Regions from separate parts of the Caballeronia sp. KNU42 genome, predicted to be linked through region 2. Evidence: riboswitches for the same ligand, from Rfam matches in the RefSeq annotation. Region 2 holds a riboswitch; the other holds the start of a gene.

Region 1 (7,350 bases), on a different replicon from region 2:
GACACGATCACGAGCGGCCTGGAAGTCACCTGGACCAGCACGCCGACGCAATGGAGCAACGGTTTCTTCGAGAACCTCTTCGGCCACGAATGGGAACTGACGAAGAGCCCCGCCGGCGCCAACCAGTGGGTCGCCAAGGACAGCGCCGAAACGATCCCGCACGCTTACGATGCGTCGAAGAAGCAGCGGCCGACAATGCTCACCACCGATCTCTCGCTGCGCCTCGACCCTGCCTACGAGAAGATCTCGCGGCGCTTCTGGGAACATCCTGATCAGTTGGCCGACGCCTTCGCCCGCGCCTGGTTCAAGCTGACGCACCGCGACATGGGACCGCGCGTGCGCTACCTCGGCGCGGAAGTGCCGGCCGAAGAGCTGCTGTGGCAGGACCCCATTCCGGCGGTGGACCATCCTCTGGTCGCAGAAGCGGATGTCGCTTCGCTCAAGGAGAAGGTCCTGGCGTCAGGGCTGTCCGTCTCGGAGCTGGTGTCGACCGCCTGGGCGTCGGCGTCTACCTTCCGTGGCTCCGACAAGCGCGGCGGCGCCAATGGCGCACGCATTCGTCTCGCGCCGCAAAAGGATTGGGAGGTCAACCAGCCTGCGCAACTGTCGAAGGTGCTGAAGGCTCTCGAAGGCATCCAGGGCGAGTTCAACGGCGCACAGTCCGGCGGCAAGAAGATTTCGCTGGCCGACCTGATTGTGCTGGCTGGGAGCGCCGGTATCGAGCTGGCGGCGAAAAACGCCGGCCATCAGGTCACCGTGCCGTTCACGCCCGGTCGCGCGGACGCCTTGCAGGAACAGACCGACGTGGAATCCGTCGCGGCGCTCGAACCGGTTGCCGATGGCTTCCGCAATTACCTGTCGGGCAAGGTCAAGGCTCGGCCGGAGGCTTTGCTGATCGATAAGGCGCAGTTGCTGACCTTGACCGCCCCGGAGCTGACGGTGCTGATCGGCGGCTTGCGTGCCTTGAACGTCAACGCGGGGAAAAGTCCGCATGGCGTATTCACTCACCAACCGGAAACGCTGACTAACGACTTTTTCCGCAACCTGCTCGACATGGACACGGAATGGCTGCCGGTTTCATCGGCTCGGGACGCGTTCGAGGGGCGTAACCGCAAGACCGGCGAGAGGAAGTGGACCGGCACCGCGGTCGATCTGATCTTCGGTGCGCATTCCCAGCTCCGGGCCCTGAGTGAAGTCTATGCAACCGAGGACGCGCAGGAAAAATTCGTCAACGACTTCGTCGCAGCCTGGGTGAAGGTGATGAATCTCGACAGGTTCGACCTCGCCTAAGGGGTCGCATCACCCCCGTCAGGGCTCTTGTCCTGACGGGGATTCATTGCATTGAAGCCACGACTTCGTCGGTATTGACCACGCCGTGCGCGAGAAACGCGTAGTTGATCATCGCCGCCTTGTACCCGTCGCCCCAGACCGGATGACGCGGTCCTGCAGTGGCATCGCTGACAACAAAAACCTCGAATCCCTGTTCGAGCAAATCACGCAGATGTGACTCCACGCACATGTTCGCAAGCATGCCTCCCAGTACCACCCTCCTCACTCCGCGCTTGCGCAGTTGCAGGACGAGATCGTTGGTCTGCGGTCCGAACACCTTGTGCGGACTGACAACGATTGTCTCGCCGTCGTTGATGTAGGGCTTGAAGACGTCGAGCCAGTCAGCGCCGGAGCCTTCGAAGCCGTCCAGACTCAACCCGCCGCTGCGCGCAAACGTACCGGTGGCGAATTCATCCGTCTCCAACGGTCCATTGAATTTCCAGGCGCGATCCGTAGGAAAAAAGTAGTGCGGCGATATAAAGACCGCGAGCCTCGCGGACTTTGCCGCCTTGAAGATTCGCAGCATGTTTTCTACCGTCTTATTCTCTGTCACGCTTGCTCCGACCGCGCCCCAGTTCTTGCCTTCCTTACTTAAGACATCGACTTGCGGGTCGATGAAAACCACGGCTGTCTCGGTTCGATCAAAGATCATTCGGACCTCCAATAAAGTACCTGAAGGCTCACCGGCTTTCCTTGACCCGAGCCTCTTCGATCAGATTAGGAGATGGAGGCCCCGAAAGCAACGACGGACCGAGGGTTCTCGATGCCGCATGACGGCAACCCATACGATGTTCGATTTTATTAACAAGCCAATGATTAAAAGCCGACTCGACCGATGGGATCAGACTGCAAATCGAGTCGCGCGCGAAACGTTCTATGAGAGCGCCGTTCGTCAGTGCGCAATTCAATCGGCAGAGTCTCGTTTAGCTACCATTAGTTATCCTTGCGAGTTGTGTTCCTTCGCATCAGATAGCTATCCATGATCCAGCCGTTCGCCTTTCGCGCTTCCGCGCGAATCCGTTCGATATCTCCGACTACATCCTTGAGTTTTCCGGACACCAGAATCTCGTCCGGCGTGCCGATATAAGCACCCCAGTAGATATCGATATCCTGATCGGCGAAACGTTTGTAGGCGCCTTCAGCATCCAGCATCACCACCACGCTGTCGACGTTGTCCGGAAAACCCTCCGCTATGCGCCTCCCCGTTGTTATCCCGATCGACTCTCCAATGCGGTTCAACGGTATCTTGTGCTGTGCGGCCAAAGCCTGGATGCTGCTTATTCCCGGGATCACTTCAAACACGAGATCGTGACCGCCCTCCCTGATGATCGAGTCGACGATCCGGATGGTGCTGTCGTAAAGCGCGGGGTCGCCCCATGTCAGGAACGCCCCGCATTCTCCATCGGACAACTCTTCGGAGATAAGTCGTTCGAAGACGGCCTGCTTGTCGTCATTGAGATCCTCGACGCTCGCCCGATAATTCACGGCGTCTCGTACTCGCTCGGGACTGGTTGCTTCGGCGAAGCGATAGTCACTGCCCTTAATGAAGCGGCGGCAAATTTCCTTGCGCAACGCAATCAGCTTTTCCTTGGCGATGCCCTTGTCCATCACGAAGAAAACATCGACTTCGTTAAGCGCGTTGACGGCCTGAATCGTCACATAGTCGGGGTTGCCGGCGCCGATACCAATGATCAGGATTCGCTTCATAAATGGACTCGCAGGGTCATGGCGACACGTAATCAGAAAGTGTAAGCGACCTTGCCGAATGCCGTCCGGCCCAACGTGTTGTAACCGTATGCGGTGACGTACTGCCGGTTAAAGAGGTTCGACAGATTGACGGACACGGTGAGATGCGAATTGACCTTGTACGCGGCGCGCAGCGCAACGGTTGTGTACGACGGCAGGTACGTCGCGTTGAACTGGTCGTCATAGGTCGATCCGCCGTAAAGCAGCGAGAGACCCGTGCTCAGCGCATGCAGGTGGAACTCGTCCCACGTGTGATCGATGTTCAGGCTGACGGTCTGGCGCGGACGGCGGTTGAGCCACGTCTGATCAGTCACGTCCTGCGGGTTCAAGATGCCGATCGCGAGACTGACCGGTGTCGAGTTGCCAAGCGTGCCCTTGTACGACAGGTCGATACCCTGAATATGCGCGTGACCTACGTTCACAGGGAGAGAGGTCACCGAGTCGTAAGTGACGAGGTCATGCACGCGGGTGTCATAGACAGCGGCCGTAAAGGTGCCGAAGGAGGTGGTGGCATCGAGTGCTGCCTCGACCGTATCGCTGCGCTCAGGCTGCAGGTTCGGGTTCGCGTAACCCGGATAGTACAGGTCGTTGAAAGTCGGCAGGCGGAAGGCGTTGCCATACGAAATTCGCGCCGTATAAACCGGCGTAATTGCATAAGCGACGGCGACATTACCCGTATTCACCGACTGGCCCTGGATGATCTCGTGGCGCCCTGCAAGAAACACCGTCAACGCGCCCAGCGTGACCGACTGATGGAGCGATACGGCTGAATCGTTGCGCGTCGGCACGCCCATGGGGATGTCGACCGGCAGGAAGGCTTGCTCGCGGGTGAAGTCGTAAGCAAGCTTGGTCTCACCCGACAGTGGCAGACTGAAGAGCGAGCGTCCGCGTTCCTGATGGGTCAGCGAGGTCGACGTGCTGAAGCGCGTGGAGTCGATTTCGTCGGTCGGAATGGCCGGGTTGTTGGCATAGAGGAACTGCCGGTCCGTCGCGTAGCCGACAGACTGGTCAAACTGCGTGAACGGCGTGATGTCCAGATGAAACGCTACGCCCGTCGTCAACTGATGATCGAGCTGCCGGTCATCGCCGCCGGCATTATCGTAGGACAGGTCGGACCGGTGATATAGAGCGAATGTTGAGATCGACCAGTTGTCATGCGCATAGCCTAGACGCGCATCCACGTCCTGAGCATGGTACGGATTGCGGCCATCCTCGTGCCCGTAAGCCCAGGGCTGGGTCGCATCGATTCCCGCGGTATTGTAGTCGTGCAGACCCAGCGAATAGGTCAGCCCGGCCAGAGCCGAGAGCGGACCCGTGGACGAAATGCTGCCTGACGTGCGGACCTGCGTATCGAAGGTTTTGTTCGAACCGCCGCCTGTTGAGATCGTGGTTTGGTTAGGCTGATTTGCCGCACGGTTCGTGAAGAGCTGCACGACGCCACCCACTGCATCCGCGCCGAACGAGGCAGCCGCCGGTCCTGAGATAACCTCGACGCGGTCGAAGGCCGAGGTCGGCAGATCGGCCCACGCGGCTTGGCCCGTGGTCGCAGAACCCACGCGGATACCGTCGATGAACACCGCGACCTGACTGCCCGATGAACCGCGGATGCTGACGGAGGCTAAAGAGCCAGGGCCGCCGTTTTGTGAAATGGTGACGCCCGGCAGCGTTGCGAGGGCTTGCGTGATGCTCGGGTCGATAGGCGACAGACGATCGAGATCCGCGCGGGTGAGGACTTGTGTGGACGCGTAGCGTTGATCGAACGACTGCGGCAGATGCTGCGTATCGCCGGTGACAAGAATATTCGGCAGCGTGGCGGCCGACGGAAGCTGCTCCGGCTGCGGCAACGATGAGTCATCCGCGGCCTGTGCAACCTGCCATGCCGAAACCGTCAACGCAGAGGTGAGGATGAAATGACGGAACTTCATACGGGGAACGCCTTGTTATTGGAAGATTGGATGACAGGCCGCGAGCGCAAACGCAGCGTGTCGATGTTGGATTTTGTGGAAACGCCACCGCCCTGAGGCTCGTTCCGACAGGCAAGATCAACCCGCGAACGCACGCAGCGGCCAAGCCGCTTTTTACTTACGATGAGTTCTGTCGCCAAGCAGATGCACCCCACATCGCGGATGCTGGTCCAGGCAAAAGGCGGACGTCCCGCCTCCCCTGCGCAATCAATCACGCCGCAAGGGGCGGCCGAATTCACTTATGCGGGGTCTTGTACACCGACGCCGGCCAAGCCGTCCACTCGAGGGGATGCGGCTCCGGCAGTGAGCCAGGATGGCGGGCAGTATCGGCTATCGGTCATGTGGATGTCTCCCGGGGAGTGCGCGCCCCAAAGTCAGAAAAGGGATATACGACGCCGAGGTCTGACTTCCGGTTCGTGCTGAACCGATCACAGTGGCGCGACCGTGCTGGATTTGCACCAGCTTCCACGAGTCGTATGCGCGCATTTTACTTCCGAATCCCCGTCCGACACTATCAAGCCAGTGCTTCCGATGATCTGCCGGCACGCTGCGGCAGCGCGAGAGCATGTGCGTTGCATAGCGTGCACTTGCGCAGCGCCCGCCTTCATTTCGCTTACCGTTCCCGACATTGGAGAACGCAGTATCGGCTTCCCCAGATCAGCCGGAAACGATCCGGGGAAGAGCGATCGAAGCGACCTTACCGTCCTGAGCGCAGGCAGGGAGAAGATAATTTCATAAGAACATGTTTGAACATGTTTCGTACAGGTCAAGCCGAAATGAAATTAGAATTTATGGAACATGCCAATCGAGACGCCGTGCGGATTCGCGCCCGGGTAAGCCAGCGGCAAGCCCGAATTCGCGGAACCCGCCAGCGTATACGACGCCTGATTATGATTGGTCAGATAAGAAACAGTGCCGTACACGCTGGTATTTTTAGAAAGATCATACTGGGCCATGGCGGCAATCTGATTTGCATTATCGGCAGCGGCGGTTTTATCGTGCAATGCGGTATAGCCTAACGCGACAAACACGGCAGGCGTGAATTGATATTTTCCGGAAATACCATAAACGTTGACATTCAAATTAATGTCGGGCCATCTGCTGGCGGCCCAGCCGGCATAAATCGTGGCCTTCTGGATGGTGTAGGAGGCGCCGGCCTCAACGGCGGTATCGGTTGAAGAATTGGTGGCGTTCTTCACGGCCTGCCATGCCACGGTGGCGGCGATCGGCCCGCTGTTGTATTGGAGATCCGCCTGATAGCTCGAACCCGCCGAGCGCAATCCGCCGGCATCGCCAAACCCGGCATAGACGCCCGCCTGCAAGCCTGCTATGACCGGCGACTGGTACGACACGGTATTGCTCGTGCGCACAACGTAGGTCATCAAGTTGCTGAACCCGGACGCCTGGGTCGCGGCTCCGAATGCATCCAGATAACCCTGGTCGTAAAAGACTGGCGAGTTCTGGCGGCCCAATCTCACTTCGCCCCAGTTACCCGATAAACCCAACCACGCTTGCCGGTTGAACATCTGGCCAGTGGAAGCGAATGTGCCATCGTTTGGATTAAAACCGTTCTCGAGTTGAAAATTGACTTTATTGCCATCGCCAATATCCTCGGAGCCTTTTAATCCAAAACGACTAGCCCATTCGGAACTTGATCCGATGGCCGCCGTGTAGTGATTGCCAGTATTAACATACTGAAAGAACTCATCCACGATACCGTAAAGCGTCACACCAGAATCCGCGTGAGCATAACTACACGACAACAACGCCGCACATGCAGCGTATCGACCCAGCTTCATAGACCCCCCGGTAATAAAAATAACGGACGTGCTACGGCAATGAACAAGCCGCCCTACCTATCCGTTATAAAAAGTACATGTATGAACAGGCTCGAAATGTAGATTGCCATTTTTTCGCAGTCAAGCAATTTGCACCTAGGGGAAAATGCTTAGATGACGGCGAGGCTCAGCGCGTGCAGCGCCTTCGGGATTGCAAACCGAGCCCGTCAATCGGCATGCTTTGGAGATCCGGCAAAGGCGATTCGCCGCCACGCGCCCGAGCCGGTCCTCTGGTAACGTATCCAGCCGAAGCGCCTCCGCTGATGAGCCCACCGCATGAAGACGATTCCCCTGTCGGCCGCCCGTACCCTGCATCTGATAGCCCAAGGCTTGCTTGCGCCGCCGCGCCGCAAGGCGACAAAAGCAGACGTGCTTGGCGCAATTCGCCGCATGGCGCAGTTGCAGATCGATACCATCCACGTGGTCGCTCGCAGTCCTTATCTTGTGTTATTCAGCCGCCTTGGCGACTATCA
Region 2 (7,350 bases):
TCGGCATCGAGGGGATCGAATGCATCGCCCAGGTTCAAGTCACGAGCCAAAGCGGTAAGCACACTTACGTTCGCGCCTTGCGCATCGCCGGTTGGATAGCGGCCGAGGGCAAGCAGGGTATCGCGGCGTTGCACGCCTTGCGGAGATGCGCCGAACACATGCAGGCCATCGCGGATCTGAGCCTCTTTGAGCTCGCATAAATACGCGTCCGCCCGTGTCAGCAACACATCTTCGGTATCAGAATCACGAGGTTTATCGAGTCCGAGTTCCTCATGCAGCCGATGCTCGACGATGCTCGCCAGGATAGTCTTGCGAAGGAGCTTCGCGCGCCGCGGATCGACCATCAGCGCTTCATAATATTCGTCGACCTGACGTTCAAGGTCCTGCAACGGACCGTAGTTTTCAGCGCGCGTGAGCGGCGGCATCAAATGATCGATGATGACCGCCTGCGCCCGCCGCTTCGCCTGGCTGCCCTCGCCTGGATCGTTGACGATGAATGGGTACAGATGCGGCATGGCGCCCAGCGTCAAGTCGGGCCAGCACGACGCGCTCAATGCAACGCTCTTGCCCGGCAGCCATTCAAGGTTGCCGTGCTTGCCCACGTGAACGATCGCGTCCACGTTGAATCGCAGCCGCAGCCAGAAGTAGAACGCGAGATACGCGTGCGGCGGCACGAGTTCCGCGTCGTGATAACTGGCGTAGTCGCCACGCTCACGCGAGCGCGCCGGCTGGATGCCGATGAACACATGCCCGCAGCGCCAGCCCGCGATCATGAAGCGGCCGCGACGCACCGTGGGATCGCTTTCGGGCGGACCCCAGCGTGCATTCAACTCCTGCTGGACGTTGTCCGGCAGCTTCGCGAAAGCGTCGAGGTAGTCGTCGAGCGCCAGGCTTTGCAACGCGGGACGCAGATCTCGAACCACGGGATCGTTCGTCACGCCCGAGGTCAGCGCTTGCATCAGGGCGTCGCCATCGGCGGGAATTGCATCCACCCGATAGCCTTCTTTTTCCAGCATCGAAAGGATATTGACGACGGACGCGGGGGTATCCAGACCCACGCCGTTGCCAATGCGGCCCTCACTCAACGGATAATTCGCGAGCACGAGCGCGATGCGTTTGTCGGCGTTATCAAGTTGCCGCAAGCGACACCAGCGTTGGCTCAACTCAGCCACGAAACGCACCCGCTCAAAGTCCGGCTGATAGCGCACGACGTCGACTTGCGTGATCTTGCATCGATACGCAAGTCCCTTGAAGCTGATCGCACGCGTAATGATGCGGCCATCGACTTCCGGCAAGGCCACGTGCATGGCGACATCGCGCGAGTTCAGGCCATGGTTGTCCTTCAGCCAGTCTTCGCGATTTCCACCGCTGAGGATGACTTGCAGCACAGGCGCGTCGCCCGCGAGTTCGAAAGGCACGGGGTCGTCTATGACACCAGCCGCAAACGACGTCGTGTTAAGCACCAGCGACGCGCGATGATCCGCGCAAAGCTGCTGCACGACTTCGCGACTCAAAGGGTCCTTGAGCGACGCCATCGCGATCGGCAGCGGGTTGAGGCCCTGCGCTTCCAGGGCAACGATCAACGCATCGAATACGTCCGTGTTGCCGGACTGCAAATGGGCCCGATAGAACAGCATGGCGACAACGGGCGCACCTTGAATCCAGCGTTCTTTCCAGTCGTCAGCGGTCGCGATCTGCCGCGCCGGATGATAGATTGCCACGGCCGGTAACGGACTCGGCGCCCGCGCTTCGCGCCCGTACCCCAACGCTCGGAACGCAATGCAACGAAGAAACTCTTCGGCATTTTTCGCGCCACCTTCACGCAGATAACGCCAGAGCTGATCGCATAACGCCGGCTCGGCCGTACTCTTCGCCACGAGGTTCGGATCTTCCTGCAAGTCGCCGGAGAACATCACGAGCATCTGGCCATTGCGGCGCGCGAGCGTGGTGATGCTCTCGATTCCGTAAGGCCAGTACGCTTCGCCGCCAAGGTGATCGATGACGATCACGCGCGCATGTTTCAGCACGTCATCGACGTAAAAATCCACCGAGGCCGGTTGCCGCAAGAACGCCTGATTTGCCAGGCGCACCGCTGGAAAATCCGCTTCCAGATGCGGCACGACACTCGCGAGCAGCGAGAGCGTGGTGTCGGCAGAGCTGAGCACGACAATAGGCGCCGGCGTCTGATCGATACGCATGACGCCGGCTGCGTCGTCGACAAAACCGCCGGGCGTCGTGCGTAGCAGATGCATGGATCAGGCCTGCACGGGTGCGTTGGCGAGAGCCGCAACCAGCGCTTGTTGCAGACGCGGTTGATCGAGGTCTTCACCAATCAGCACGAACCGGCTGACTCCTTCGCTGGCTTCTTCTGCTGTCCAGCGGCGGTCAAAGTAGGTATCGAAACGCTGACCCACTCCCTGCACGACGAGCCGCATGGGCGTGCCCGGCAAGGCCGCGAAACCCTTCACGCGATAGATCGTGTTGGCATCGACCAGCGAACGCAACGCAGCGACCACAGCCTCGCGCGACTCGACCCGCGCTTGCACCACGACTGAATCGAAGTCGTCGTGGTGATGATCGGCGTGGTCTTCGTCATCGACGGAACCATGATGATCGACCCGCAGATGAATCGTCGTTTCCGACGCCGCCTCAAGCCCGAGCAGCGCATGCAGATCAAGCTGCCCCATCTGCGCCGGCACGATCTTCACGCCTGCCGGAATTTCGCCGCGAATCAGCGTTTCCACCGCGCGTTGCTGCGTTTCGTCGATCAGGTCGGTCTTGTTGAGAATCACCAGGTCCGCTGAAGCAAGCTGATCTTCGAACAACTCATGCAGCGGCGATTCGTGATCGAGGTTCGGATCGGCGCGTCGTTGTGCGTCGACAGCCTGCGGGTTCGCCGCGAACTGGCCGCTTGCAGCAGCGGCACCATCTACAACAGTCACGACAGCATCTACGGTGAATGCATTCTTGATGGACGGCCAGTTGAAAGCCTGAACGAGCGGTTTGGGCAACGCCAGGCCGGAGGTCTCGATCAGCACGTGATCGATCTGATCACGCCGTTCGACGAGTTGCTCCATCACCGGATAAAACTCTTCCTGCACGGTGCAGCAGAGACAACCGTTCGACAACTCATACAGATTCGGTTGATCCGTGACGCTTTCGTCCTCGCAGCCGATGTTGCAGCCCTTCAGGATTTCGCCGTCGATGCCCAGTTCGCCGAACTCGTTCACGATCACCGCGATCCGCAGCCCTTTCGCGTTTTGCAGGATGTGCCGCATCAATGTGGTCTTGCCGCTGCCGAGGAAACCCGTGACGACCGTGACCGGGATTTTGCGCGTTTGCATCCGTTGCTCCGTTTATCGATTGGCTGCTTGCTGCCGGAATGCATGGCCCTTTGCCGACCGAGGCGAGCTATAAAACGCGCTCGCGAATGTCGCGAAGCAGGATGGCAATCCGGAAAAGCATGGTGAAAAGTGTCGATCGTATGCCGCATCCCCGCGACAAACGTCCGCTTCAGGTGTTGACTCGTTCCGGCCGGTATCCGGGCTGGCGAAAATGCCGCTTCACCTTCCCGCATGACATCACGCATGCAGTGGTTTTTCGAAGCCGGCTTTATCGTGCGCAGTGGTGTGAACCCGGCGTGAACCAGGATAAAACCACGTCGCGGGATTTTCGCTTGACCGTTGCGGGGGCAGCGCAGGTTGGCACGGCCGGGATTCCGGCAACGCTTCCTGCTTCCCGTTTAACTGCGCGCAGCAAGAAACCGCGCGCGAGCACCAGAAAACTACCGCGAAGTCTAGGCTGATGGGCAATGAGCGTCAAGGTTTGACCGGGGTGCGCAAAGGTCTTCAGCCCCTGCCTCGCGACGGGATACTTCGCCGTTGCGAGCACAATGGACCTGCTTTACCGGGCGGTTCCAACCGGTAAAAGCCCAGCGCAACCAGCACCCCATGTGCTATCTTTGCCCCGCGTCTGGTGCTCACGCGCGCTTTTCCTGCGCGCGTAGTTAAACGGGAAACAGGATCTGCATGTGCGTATTTTCAAGGCCTCAGGCCCCACGCACCGTGTCGGCAAAAACCTGTGCTGTCCCCGCAACGGTACGCGACCCGCGCCTGCTTCGACTGACTGTCATTGCTGATTCTCATTCGAAGCGAGCGCCCATTTCCTCCACGGCCACTGCTCCGACGAGCGGGAAGGCGAGCGGAATGCGGTCGCCAAGCCCGGATACCGGCCAGTCGCCAAGTGGTGCGCTTTAGCTTTGACAGCGCGCTGGACGCCACATCCGCGAGGGACGGATGAAGGACGTAGTGCTTATATCGTGTCAGATGAATCCAATTTTCCAGCGCTCGATATCGATACCGCGCTCACCTCGATGCCTGCCTTTGCGCAGGCTCGCTTGCGTTCGTCCCGATCGCGCGAGCCGGGCGCAATCGTGAGCACGTGGGTCATCGGTATAGGATGCCGGCGCGGTGTCAGCGTCGAACAAATTCATGCCGCCGTGTTCGCGGCGCTCGGGACGCGGCCGCTGGCGAGCATTCGCGCGCTGGCATCGATCGATAGCAAGAACGACGAAACCGGACTGCTCGAATTCGCCGATCGCCACGGTTTTCCCTTGCAACTTTTTTCGAAGCAACACATCGCGCAGATCGAGACTGGCGCGTCGGAACGGGTTCGGGCGCTGCTTGGCATCGATGGTGTCTGCGAACCCTGCGCGCTGCTGGCATCGCGCAACGGACGAATCATCGTGCCAAAAACCGTGACCGGCGGCGTGAGCGTCGCTATCGCTGAAGACACTGCCGAAGACGATCCGAATCAACCGACTGACAACGAGAGACCATCATGAAAACGGACGAAGAATCGCATCTGCGCATGACCCAGCGACGCAAGGAAGGCCACGAGAAAAAGCAGGCCGCCGCTGCGCGCGAGAAGGGTCTCCTGATCGTCAATACGGGCACGGGCAAGGGTAAGACCACGGCAGCGTTCGGCATGGCCGTTCGCGTGCTCGGACACGGCATGCGGCTCGGCGTGGTGCAGTTCATCAAAGGCGCGCTGCATACGTCCGAACGCGATTTCCTCGGCGCAATCGCGAACTGCGACTTCATCACCATGGGCGACGGCTACACCTGGGACACGCAGAATCGCGATGCCGACATCGCGACGGCTCGCAAGGGTTGGGACGCGGCGCGCACAATGATTGAAAGCGGCGAGTACCAGATGGTCGTGCTCGACGAGCTCTGCACAGTGCTCAAATACGAGTACCTGCCGCTCGAAGAAGTGCTCGCGGTGCTCAATGCGCGGCCTGACATGCTGCATGTGGTCGTGACGGGGCGCCATGCGCCGGACGCGCTTATCGAAGCAGCCGATCTCGTGACGGAAATGCGCCCGATCAAGCATCCGTATCGCGAGCAAGGGGTGAAGGCGCAACGCGGCGTCGAGTTCTGACGTGCGCGCGTGCCCCGCTCTATTCATCAGCGCGCCTGCGTCGAACCAGGGCAAGACCACCGTCACCGCCGGGCTCGCGCGCTATTACGCACGCCTTGGCCTGCGCGTGCGGGTCTTCAAGACCGGCCCCGACTTCCTCGATCCAATGATCCTGGAACGCGCGTCCGGCGCGCCGGTGTATTCGCTGCATTTGTGGATGGTCGGCGAGAGCGGCTGCCGCGCGCTGCTCGCGCAAGCGGCGCAAGAAGCCGATCTGATCCTGATCGAAGGCGTGATGGGCCTCTTCGACGGCACACCCAGCAGCGCCGATCTCGCATCCGCGTTCGGCGTGCCGGTGCTCGCCGTGATCGGCGCGCACGGCATGGCGCAGACCTTCGGCGCAATGGCGTTCGGGCTCGCTCGCTACCGCGCGGAGCTGCCCTTTCACGGTGTGCTCGCCAATCGCGTGGCGTCGGCACGGCATGCGCAAATGCTGAGCGAATCCATTCCAGAAGGCATCCGATATTGCGGACATCTGTCGAGCGCCGACGACATGACGCTGCCCGGACGACACCTGGGTCTCACGCAAGCAGCGGAGGTGGCGGACATCGATGCACGGCTGGATCGCGCAGCAGACGCCATCGGCGAGACTACCTTGCGCGAGTTGCCGCCCACGGTCGAATTTGATCACGAAGCCGTCGAGCAGCCGCCGCGTTTGATGGAAGGCCTGCACATCGCCATTGCCCGCGATGCCGCGTTTTCGTTCATCTACCCGGCCAATCTCGATCTGCTGAAGGCGATGGGCGCAACGCTCGCGCTCTTCTCCCCCCTCGCCGATGAACCCGTTCCCGCGCATGCAGACGCGCTTTATCTGCCGGGTGGATATCCGGAATTGCACGCCGCCAAACTTGCAGCGAACGCAGTGAGTGCGGCCTCGATTCGCGCGCATGTCGAAGCAGGTAAAGCCGTGGTCGCGGAATGCGGCGGCATGTTGTATCTGCTCGATTCGCTGACGGATATCGACGGTTCGCAGCATGCGATGCTAGCCCTTCTGCCCGGCCACGCGAAGATGCAGAAACGCCTGGCCAGACTCGCCATGCAGCGGGTCGAAAGCCGCCACGGCACTCACACCGGCCACACCTTCCACTACTCGTCCATGACGACCAGCATGTCGCCGGTGCTCACCGCAACGCACGCCACCACGGGCGTGGAAGGTGAAGCGATCTATCGTCATGGCTCAATTACGGCTACCTACATGCACACTTACTGGCCGACAAATCCGGCGGCGACCGCCGCCCTCTTTCGCGGCGAAACGCTATGACAACGCCTGTGGAACTGCCAATGGAAATCGACGTACCGCTCGAACTCACGTTCACCATCGAGCGCGCCAGACAGCTTCAACCCGTGGGCTCGCCATGCACGGACGTATGCCGGCTCGACAAGACCACCGGTCATTGCGAAGGCTGCTTCAGGAGCCGCGAAGAAATCAAGGCATGGAAAACCATGGCCGACGCCGACAAGCTCACGCTGTTCGATACCCTGCTCGCGCGCAAGGCCGCGCTATGAAAAAGGGGCGGCCTGCAAGCCGCCCCTCATCACATCCACACTAACGCTTGACGAAGCGCTCAGGCCGAAGCGATCCGCCGTGCCGGCGCCTTTTCCAATTCACGTTGCGCGAGCACGCCGAACAGCAAACCGAGCGTGGTCCAGATCACAGCCTGAATACCGATTGCCGCCACGCGGAACTTCCACAGCAGCGCCGCTGAGAACAGCTTCGGCACTTCGTCGACCGGTGGCAGCGCGAGGTACGCCAGCCCCATCAGCACGATATACACCGCCGCCGAGATCAGCACCGCGTTCCAGTTGCCATGGCGCGCTTGCAGACGACGCTGCAGCCGCACAGCAAACACCGCCACGATCAGCGAGATA

The links. Region 2 has a riboswitch for cobalamin ahead of ACSOSP_RS39115 (cobalamin biosynthesis protein). Riboswitches for the same ligand answer to the same signal wherever they lie in the genome.
Region 1: another riboswitch for cobalamin. It lies ahead of ACSOSP_RS04250 (TonB-dependent receptor domain-containing protein); the one in region 2 lies ahead of ACSOSP_RS39115 (cobalamin biosynthesis protein).

The regions. Positions count from the first base shown of each region.
Region 1 is NZ_CM132388.1:955,252-962,601, forward strand. Features, by position in the region: gene katG (catalase/peroxidase HPI) at 1-1,290, shown strand, start outside; gene ACSOSP_RS04240 (cysteine hydrolase) at 1,334-1,981, opposite strand; gene cobF (precorrin-6A synthase (deacetylating)) at 2,263-3,036, opposite strand; gene ACSOSP_RS04250 (TonB-dependent receptor domain-containing protein) at 3,069-5,000, opposite strand; adenosylcobalamin (AdoCbl) riboswitch at 5,427-5,517, opposite strand; gene ACSOSP_RS04255 (porin) at 5,822-6,838, opposite strand; gene ACSOSP_RS04260 (winged helix-turn-helix domain-containing protein) at 7,154-7,350, shown strand, end outside.
Region 2 is NZ_CM132390.1:1,746,145-1,753,494, reverse strand. Features, by position in the region: gene cobN (cobaltochelatase subunit CobN) at 1-2,252, opposite strand, end outside; gene cobW (cobalamin biosynthesis protein CobW) at 2,256-3,344, opposite strand; cobalamin riboswitch at 3,516-3,796, opposite strand; cobalamin riboswitch at 3,957-4,250, shown strand; gene ACSOSP_RS39115 (cobalamin biosynthesis protein) at 4,319-4,843, shown strand; gene cobO (cob(I)yrinic acid a,c-diamide adenosyltransferase) at 4,840-5,442, shown strand; gene ACSOSP_RS39105 (cobyrinate a,c-diamide synthase) at 5,444-6,742, shown strand; gene ACSOSP_RS39100 (DUF1289 domain-containing protein) at 6,739-6,987, shown strand; gene ACSOSP_RS39095 (CbtA family protein) at 7,047-7,350, opposite strand, start outside.